Linked DNA regions of Ferrimicrobium sp.. The protein of the gene in region 1 binds, or shares a complex with, the protein of each later gene. Links are inferred from orthologs where the notes say so. Each region holds a gene or a part of one and is shown on either strand. Other genes may lie near its edges.

The links.
Region 2: the proteins of mrdA (region 1) and rodA are in contact, whole or in part, in a crystal structure (PDB 6PL5), measured with the Thermus thermophilus proteins. The link is inferred for Ferrimicrobium sp. from one-to-one orthologs. Residues at the interface, in WP_223903432.1 of Thermus thermophilus: Arg4, Ile5, His6, Leu8, Ala9, Phe12, Ala15, Leu16, Leu19, Gly20, Arg22, Ala23, Trp24, Leu26, Gln27, Val28, Tyr31, Tyr34, Leu36, Leu43, Thr45, Asp47, Lys156, Gln157, Gly158, Ser160, Val184, Leu201, Glu202; in WP_223903423.1 of Thermus thermophilus: Phe161, Val165, Phe168, Val169, Leu172, Pro198, Tyr199, Glu202, Tyr211, Arg212, Asp213, Gln220, Val221, Gln223, Ser224, Ile226, Ala227, Ile228, Gly229, Ser230, Gly266, Phe267, Val270, Leu274, Tyr277, Gly278, Leu281, Phe285, Leu289, Arg297.

The regions. Positions count from the first base shown.
Region 1 is NZ_DAHXOI010000001.1:329,489-335,544, forward strand. Bases 1,617-4,536 are described here. They hold mrdA (penicillin-binding protein 2), read left to right. Parts: upstream 1,617-2,015; coding sequence 2,016-4,058; downstream 4,059-4,536. Other genes in these bases: mreD (rod shape-determining protein MreD), read left to right, coding at 1,617-1,986; M7Q83_RS01500 (Rne/Rng family ribonuclease), read left to right, coding at 4,328-4,536. Outside these bases: M7Q83_RS01480 (rod shape-determining protein), read left to right, coding at 1-627; rod shape-determining protein MreC, read left to right, coding at 734-1,474; more of mreD, read left to right, coding at 1,471-1,616; more of M7Q83_RS01500, read left to right, coding at 4,537-5,887; rplU (50S ribosomal protein L21), read left to right, coding at 5,907-6,056. UniProt on the Escherichia coli protein: Catalyzes cross-linking of the peptidoglycan cell wall. Responsible for the determination of the rod shape of the cell. Is probably required for lateral peptidoglycan synthesis and maintenance of the correct diameter during lateral and centripetal growth.
Region 2 is NZ_DAHXOI010000005.1:180,935-184,119, reverse strand. Bases 118-3,093 are described here. They hold rodA (rod shape-determining protein RodA), read left to right. Parts: upstream 118-1,020; coding sequence 1,021-2,166; downstream 2,167-3,093. Other genes in these bases: nadC (carboxylating nicotinate-nucleotide diphosphorylase), read right to left, coding at 2,667-3,093; M7Q83_RS05395 (bifunctional nuclease domain-containing protein), read left to right, coding at 2,147-2,704; M7Q83_RS05405 (hypothetical protein), read left to right, coding at 584-1,024; M7Q83_RS05410 (PspA/IM30 family protein), read right to left, coding at 118-557. In the rest of the region: more of M7Q83_RS05410, read right to left, coding at 1-117; more of nadC, read right to left, coding at 3,094-3,185. UniProt on the Escherichia coli protein: Peptidoglycan polymerase that is essential for cell wall elongation. Also required for the maintenance of the rod cell shape. Functions probably in conjunction with the penicillin-binding protein 2 (mrdA).

The DNA.
Region 1 (6,056 bases):
ATCGAGGAGCCGATGGCCGCGGCGATTGGGGCTGGGTTGCCCGTGCATGAGCCGGCTGGCAATATGGTTGTCGATATCGGCGGTGGTACCACTGAGGTCGCTGTGATCTCGCTCGGCGGGATTGTTACCTCCCGCTCTATCCGCGTCGGTGGCGATGAGATGGATGAGGCGATTATCGCCTACATCAAGAAGCAGTACTCGGTCGCGCTTGGTGAGCGGACCTCTGAATCGATCAAGATGACACTTGCTTCGGCCTACCCACTTGAGGAGGAGTTGCGCGCTGAAATCAAGGGTCGTGATCTGGTGACGGGCTTGCCAAAGACGATCTCGGTAACGACTGAGGAGATCCGCGCAGCTATCTCTGAGCCGATCAACGCGATCGTCGATGCCGTTAAGGTCACACTCGACAATACGCCGCCTGAATTGGCCGCTGATATCATGGACCAGGGCATTGTGCTGACCGGTGGTGGCGCGTTATTGGCTGGACTCGATCGACGACTCCACGAGGAGACGGGTATGCCCATCGTTGTGGCAAAGAATCCACTCCAGTGCGTTGCTCTTGGATCGGGCCAGTGCCTGGAGGAGTTTGAGGCGCTCAAACAGGTCTTGATTACCTCGTCACGTTAGGTCTCCCAACGACTTGTCACGATTACTTGAGCGACCTAGGGCAACACTTGCTGTTCTGATTCTGCTATCGGTCTCGCTCATCACGATCAACTTTAACGCTTCCCGTATGCATTTTGGATCACTCAAGGTTGTGGTCGCTGATGTGGTGAACCCGACGAAGTCGGCCATCGACACAGTCTTTCGGCCGCTCGCGAACGCCTACCACGGAATAGCGAACTACCCTTCGGACCAGCGTGAGATCGCCCAACTCAAGTCAAAGCTTGGGGCGATAGAGCGCTCGCATTTTGAGGATCTTGGAGCGTTGCACGCGTTGACGCAGTTGAGTCGGGTGACCAGATTGCCGTTTGCTACGACCCTTGCCTCCATTCCCGCGGAGGTCATCCAGATGACCCCTAGTAACTTGCAGCTCACCTTTGTGATTGACCGTGGTAGCGCGAACGGCGTCGTGGTAGGCAATCCAGTGGTGGGCGGTGCTGGATTGGCAGGACGGGTGGTGCAGACGACGCCTTCGACTGCGACGGTGTTGATGGTCACGGACCCAACTTCAACGGTAGGCGTTCGGATCCCCAAGTCGGGCCAGGTGGGTGCCGCGGTTGGTCAAGGTACTGGAGAGTCGTTGACGATCAACTTGGTGGTGCCTGGTACCCATATCCGGCGTGGTGCGGTGTTGGTAACCTCTGGCCTGCAGGGCGAGTTGTTCCCACCCGGGATCCCAGCGGTTCGCGTCACCCAGGTTTCGAATCCCTCGGGTGACCTCCAAGAAAGTATCCGCGCGGTTCCTTTGGTGGACTATGCCGCTCTTCAGTATGTTGCGGTGTTGAAGTGGACCCCGGGAGTTGGCTCGTGAGGTGGGTACGGGCGCTTGGGTTGCCGCTGTTGATCTTCACGGCGGTGGTCATACAGCGTTCAGGGGCGGGTGGCCTCACCATTTTAGGGGTACACCCGGATTTTGTGATGCTCATGGTTGCAGCCGTGGGGGTGTACCGGGGCAGAGAGATCGGAGCACTGACCGGATTCTTCGCTGGACTGTTGGTCGACTCCTTCCTCACCACTCCATTTGGTATCTCAGCGTTGGTGCTTTGTGTGGTGGGGTATCTTGCTGGTGAGATCGAACGGCTGGATTCCGGAAGTCCTCTTGCTCTCAAAATTCTCATAGTTGGGGCTACTAGCGTCGTTGGCGAGGGGTTGAGTTCCCTAGTCCTCTACCTGCTTGGCCTAGGCAATCCGTTGCGGGCGAGAACACTCGACGAGTTGATCATCGTGGGCGGAATCAATCTTGTTCTCGCAGTTGTGGCGCTTGGTCTTTGCCGGTTGGTCTTTGGAGCGCAGGAACGGACCCCGATGCTCGAACGGAGGTAGTCGTGCCCCAAGGATCAAAGAAAGTCTCGTTGAGTTTCCGAGCTCGTCTGCTCGGGCTGACTGGATTGGCGCTCCTTGGCGGTCTTGTCGCTCGTCTCTATGCACTGCAGGTGCTTGAGGCACCCTCATTTCAGCAGGCGGCCGCCCAGAACTCGACTCGGACCGTAGCGGTTCCAGCGCCTCGCGGCCTGATTCTTTCACGTGAACAGAATGTGTTGGCGGGCAATCGCGTGGTTGATGTCCTCGGGTTGTCGCAGTATGAAGCATCGCTGCACCCAAAGGTGGAGGGTAGGGTGGCGAAGTTGCTGGGGATCCCTGTTACCCAAGTCGCCGCTGACTTGCGTAATTCGCAGTACTCGACCTATGTACCGACGCCGATTGGGTCAAATATTTCCCAGGCTACCGCACTCTATGTAGCCGAGCACAGCAGCGAGTTTCCGGGGGTGACCACCAACTTCGAGACCCAGCGCACCTACCCCTATGGGTCTACAGCTGCGCATGTGCTTGGCTATGTGGGATCGATCAGCCCCCAACAGTTGGCAAAGCTCGCATCGAAGGGGTATGCACCTGGTGACCAGATCGGGCTCTCCGGCGTCGAGGAGAGTTATCAGAAGTACCTGCATGGTACCCCGGGCCAGGAGAAACTCATCGTCAACTCCTATGGCCAGGAGGTAGGGGTTGCGTCACGAACTCGTGCGAAGCCGGGTGGAGATCTTCAGTTGACCATCTCCCTCCCATTGCAGCAGTATGTCGATAAGCTTTTAGCGCAGCGGGTCAATCAACTCCAGGGGAGCTACAACAGTTATTTTGGTCGCTACTCCAACGATGTTACCGGTGCCGCGGTGGTGGAGAATGTGAACGATGGATCGGTGCTCGCGATGGCCTCGTATCCGACCTATCAGCCGAGCCAGTGGGTTGGTGGGATCTCCTATGCCAACTATGCCAAGCTCACAGCACCGAGTTCACGTGACCCGTTATTGAATCGGGCGATCTCGGGTGTCTACACCCCGGGTTCAACCTTCAAGCTGGCGACCTCCTCGGCTGCGCTCCAAGATGGTTTGTTGACACCTACCACCATTATCGATGATACGGGTCATTTTGTGATACCGAACTGTACGGGCTCGTTCTGTAGTCTGCACAACTCGGGCGGTGAAACCCTCGGCCCGATCGATATCAGCACGGCGATCAGTGCCTCCGATGACGTGTTCTTCTATACACTGGGTTATCGTTTCTATACCGAACAGTCCAAGTTCGGCGCCACGCCTATCCAAAACATGGCCGCCAAATACGGCTGGGGATCGCCAACGGGCATTGCGTTGCCGGGTGAGGCGGCTGGAATGGTCGATTCTCCGGCCCTTCGGAAGAAGTTGCACCGACTCTACCCTCAGGCGTATCCCTACGATACTTGGTATGTGGCTGATCAACTTGAGATGTCCTTTGGCCAAGGTTTGACGGAGATCACCCCTTTACAGATGGCTAACGCGTATGCCACTTTTGCCAATGGTGGGACCCGGTATGTGCCGAGGATCGCTGAAGGCATCGTCAACGGAAACGGCAACCTCGTCAAGCGATTCGCTCCCAAGGTGGCGGCACACGTTCCTTTGAGCCCGTCGGTCCGTGCGGCCATTCTTGCTGGTTTCGAGGGAGTTATCTCCAACCCGTTAGGAACGGCTCATGGCATCTTCCTGGGCTGGCCAGAGAGTAGCTACACCTTAGCTGGCAAGACCGGCACCGCCTCGGTCCATGGAGAGGTTCCCAACGCCTGGTTTGTTGCCTTTGGTCCCGAACCGAACCCCAAATACGTGGTTGTCGTCGTGATCAAGGAGGGCGGCTTCGGCGACACGGGCTCTGCGCCGGTCGTCCGTCAGATCTTTCAGTACTTGAAGGATCATCCGGTTGCAGCTCCGACCTATGGCCTCAAGCACCTCGCCGCTGGCTCTACGGTTGCATTGAATGCACCCGTGCATCACCAGACAACAACGGCCAAATCGACGAGCAGTTCCAAGGCAGGAACGACTGGCACGGGTACCTCCGGCACGGTGACGACGCCACCCAAGAAGAAGAACGGATAGCCGCCTTCGATTGGGGTGTCGGCTTTCGATCGACGCCTCTGAGTGGGCTACTACACTAGCGAGTGAGATGTTGCAGTACGTGCCCACTGAGTTGATTGTCACAGACCGACTATCGCTCCTCGACGGAGTTAGATGCCGCCGGGATAGGGGCACTGCTCATTCTGCTTTAAATCATGCGTGCGTTACCGTGCGGCGTTGTTACTCCCGGCATCGTCCAACGTTTGATGGGTGCCGCAGTGCTCGCATGAGTAATTTTGAAAGGTTTTTGAATGGAAGAAACGAACCCGGTAGGGTCCGGTACCGATGGAGTGGCGAGCGAGAGTAAGCCAGCTCAGAGCCAACGTTCGACAGGTCGGCGCGCAAGTTCGCGAACTCGTCAGCCAGGGGATGCGACGGCGACCAACCCTCCGCGTCGAACCCAGTCGAGGCGGCGTCCCACGAAGGCTCAAGCGCCAGTCGAGATGGAGATCCAAGGTCAAGTAGCGGAGACAATTGACGCAGGAGCGAAGATCAAACGCCGGTTTGCTCAGCGGGCACCACGCGAGCGACATGGACGTCCGGTCGGCCGGTATCAGATGGTGGTTCATGTCGCTGGAGATGTTACCCAGGTAGCTATCCTCGAGGGTCGAACCCTTATTCAACATTTTGTGTCTCGGGCCTCTGACTCGCAGTCCAATATCAGTGGGAATATCTATCTTGGGCGAGTGGCGAACGTGCTTCCTGGCATGGAGGCTGCCTTTGTTGACATTGGTACCAATAAGAATGCGGTCCTCTATCGTGGTGACGTTCGTTATGATCGCGAAGATCTCGAATCATTCGATCGCAACGTCCGGATCGAGCAACTGCTGCGACCAAAGCAGGTGGTGATCTGTCAGGTCGTTAAGAATCCGATCGCTCAGAAAGGCGCGCGCCTGACCCAGGAGGTCTCGTTACCTGGACGGTTCGCCGTCCTGTTGCCAGGCGGCGGGAGTTTTGGGATCTCTAAACGGCTGCCTGATGATGAGCGTCGTCGTCTCCGTCGGATTCTCGATGATGTTGCTCCTGAGGGTTTTGGAGTCATCCTGCGCACGGCTGCTGAGGGATCCACGAAGGAAGAGCTCAAGCGCGATGTCGATAGTTTGATGGAGTCGTGGAGGAAGATCGAGGAGATGACCAAATCGGCACATGCTCCCGCTCTTCTCTACCGTGAACCACCTTCGGCAGTACGGGTGATCCGAGAGGAGTTCAACCGGGAGTTCCGTGGGGTCACTATCGATGACCTTGCCCTCTACCAGGAGATCGCTGGATATGTCGCAGCGATTTCTCCAGAGTTGGCTGATCGGGTTGAGTACTTTGACTCTGCCACGGAGAAGTTGGCGATTTTTGATCAATTTCATGTTCGGGAGCAGTTGCAGAAGGTTCTTGAACACAAGGTCTGGCTCCCCTCTGGTGGGTCGATTGTGATCGACCGAACGGAGGCGTTGACGGTTATCGACGTGAATACCTCTCGCAACGTTGGTACCGTTTCGCTCGAGGAGACGATCCATAAGAACAACCTGGAAGCAGTGGAGGAGATTGCGCGTCAGCTGAGGCTTCGCGATATCGGTGGTATCATCGTCATCGACTTCGTTGATATGATCGAGGCCCAGAATCGAGAGGATGTCATGCGCGCTTTTCGTGCCGCACTTACCCGCGATAAGACCAAGACCCATGTGTATGAGATGTCGCAGTTGGGCCTGGTGCAGATGACTCGGCACCGCATCGCTGAAGGACTTGTTGAGGCGCTCTCGGAAGTCTGCCCCAGTTGTGGCGGAAGTGGCTACGTCATCGACCCGATGATCACCCAGTAGGACGTATACTAGTAGCGATATGTATGCAGTTGTTGATGTAGGCTCAAAGCAAGCCAAGGTTTTTGAGGGTCGGACGGTTCTCGTGGAGCGTCTTGACGTCCCCGCCGGAGATGAAGTCTCGCTGCGCCCAGTACTGTTCGTCGACGATGAGCGAGTGCTCGCTCGTGCC
Region 2 (3,185 bases), on another replicon or contig:
GCTGCAGCCCGCGACTGCATCTGCGAGATCTTATCTTGGGCGCGATCCATCATCATGTTGACGTCTGTCATCTGATCTGAGAGTCCGGTGAGGTTCTCAAGCGCCGAAGAGGATGCCTTGGCAGCGGTGTATTGGGCCTTCATGGTGTCACGCTGCGCGCGAAAGGCCTCGATCTTGGAGTTCAGTGTTCGACCGGTCTCCTCGAGCGCACTCTCTTGCTGGGCGAGTTGGTTGATCTGTGGGGTGAGAGAGTCGATCTGGGGCTGGATGGCGGTGGCTCGTTGGAGAGCCATCTTCGCGACATCCTCCTGCCCTTGCTGAAGAGCCTGCCGTGCCTGACCCTGCAGTTTGTCGTATTGGGCCTGCAGCTGTGCTCGTTGCGCCTCGAGGCGTTTTTGCGAGGTGAGAACATCGGCGATCGACCTGCGAACCTGCTGGAGATTCTCCTGCATCTTCTCGTAGCTGAGGTCGATGGCCTGCGTTGGGTCCTCAACCTTGTCAAGGAGTGCATTTGACTTCTGTTGGAAGACCTGAGAGACGCGCTTGAACATGCTCATGAAAGGATCTCCTTAACCCTAAAGTGATGATGGCTAGAGCTATTACTCTATTACCTATCATGGTAGCAGAGAATGGTCAAGAATCAGGTGACGCCTTTGGCGATGCGGCTGACGGTCTGGTGGATTCCTCAGACTTGTTCAAGCTGGCTGCGGAGGCACAGGCGTTAGAGACGGTGGGTCTTGAGCGGGTATTGGAGCTGTTCAAGGACCGGCTGCATACTGAGACGAAGCGTAAGCAACGTACCGACTACTTCGATGTTGGTGCTGAACGATTTATCATAGAACGTGACAAGGACGGCAAGGTCCAATCGAGTCGGGTCGATCATGTGGTTGGCGGCGTGCGAATCCGCACTGAGACACTCAAACTATCTGACTGGATCGCCACCGCGCTAGTACGGTTTCAAGCTGAGGCAGGGCAGAGCGTGATGGCCCGGTCTGCCCTTGAAAGGCTGCTGGGTCTGTCATGACCCAGATGGCTGTCCGTCGCAAGACGAGTCTCTGGCGCGAACTGAGCCGGATCGATCTGTTGTTGGCGATCGTGGCGTTAGGGATCGGAGCCTTTGGCGTCATCATGATCTACTCCGCTACCAAGGAACAACTCGTTCATGCGGGCATCTCGGGCCATTACTACTTCGAACGTCAGGCGATTTACTTCCTCCTCGGTGCGGTGGTGATGGTGGTCCTCGCGTTGGTCGATTACCAACGGATCGCGCATCTGGCTTACATCATCTACGGCGCTAGCCTTCTCGGGCTGCTTGCTGTGCTATCGCCGATCGGTACCTCACAACTCGGATCGCAGCGATGGTTCCAACTCGGTCCGATTCAGATACAGCCCTCTGAGTTCGCGCCGATCGGAGTCATATTCGGAGTTGCCGCCTACGTCGCGAATCGAGATGATCCCATCGATCTCCGCGCGGTGATCACCATCCTCCTGATGGGAGGCATCCCAATGGTGTTGGTGATCAAGCAACCTGATCTTGGCACCGGGATCGTCATCGGCATCATTACGGCGCTGATGCTGGTGATGGCGGGTGTCCCAGCACGCTATCTGCTCGCACTCGTGGTGGTGGGTGTCGTTGGAGTGGTTGCAGTCCTTCATGTGGGTTTCCTCAAGAGCTATCAGCTGCACCGCTTGTTATCCTTTCTCAACCCGAAGGCAGATGCATCGACCTTCGGATATAACCTCGCCCAATCCAAGATTGCCATTGGCTCCGGACATATCTTTGGAGTTGGCTTGTTTAATGGGTCACAGACCACTCTGGCCTTTGTGCCCGAACAGCAGACCGATTTTATCTTTACCGCAATTGGAGAACAACTTGGTTTCGTTGGATGCGCCGCTCTCTTGGCAGGGTACGCGATACTGATATGGCGAATGTGGAGCGCAATGCGCTGGGCAAAGGACATCACGGGGACGTTGATCGTGGCCGGTGGCTTGGCCTGGATCGGCTATTCGGTTTTCCAAAACGTGGGCATGACCATAGGGATTATGCCCATTACAGGCATCCCCTTGCCGTTGATCAGCTACGGCGGTTCGGCGATGCTCGCCTTTCTCGCGATGGTGGGTTTGGCACTCAATGTAGGGGCCCAGCGTGCCCGTACTAAATCCTGATAGCTTCAACCTTGCCGGCTTCGTGCCCTGCAGGATGGTGCGGGTGGGAGTTGACCTGCCGGAGCCTTTTGCGCGTATCACACTGCTCCCGGACGATACCTCGCTCGTGGAGTTTGAGATCCCCATCTCGATCGAACAGGCTCGTCAGCTCTCCCTCATTGTCGCCAAGGAACGAGCACCGAGACCGATGACGACCGAACTCATGCAGGACATCCTGGCCTCATATGGGATGGGCGTCAGTTACGTAGCGCTTGAATCCGTCATCGATGGCAATGTACATGCGATCTTGGCACTCTCAAGCCAGGATGGGCGTACGCGCCTGTTCAGTGCTCGACCATCTGATGCGATCATGTTGGCACTCCTACAACCGGTGCCAGCACCCATCCTTGTGTCACCCGCGCTTGTTGCCGAGAGGTCCGAGGTAGAGGGCGCAGACGGCGCTGCACCGGTAGAGGAGCGAAACGCTCTAGAGCCTACGCCGTCGTCTGATTCCCCTGCGCCTACGCATCCAGATAATCCAGACCAAGATCAAGAATAGGTGTGGAGTGGGTGAGCGCTCCGACCGCAATATAATCCACCCCGGTTTCGGCGATCGCTCGTAGGCGATCGATCCCCACGCCGCCGGAGACCTCGAGTCGACAACGACCTCGACTGATCTGTACCGCCTCAGCGATCATTCCAAGTTCCATGTTGTCGAGAAGAATCAGATCGACCCCAAGATCGAGGGCCTGGTGTAGTTGCGTGAGGTTATCGACCTCGACTTCGAGTGGTCGATTCGGATGAGATAGCCGGGCGCGGGTCACGAGCTCCTCCATGGGCGCGAAGGCGAGATGGTTATCTTTGATAAGAATGGCGTCCCAGAGGCCGAGGCGATGGTTGCTGCCACCCCCGCAACGAACCGCATACTTCTCCAGACTACGTAATCCCGGGGTCGTTTTGCGGGTATCACGTATCACCGCCTTCGTCCCTGCGATGGTGTCGACGTAGCTCCGCGTGGTGGTCGCTACGCCCGAAAGATG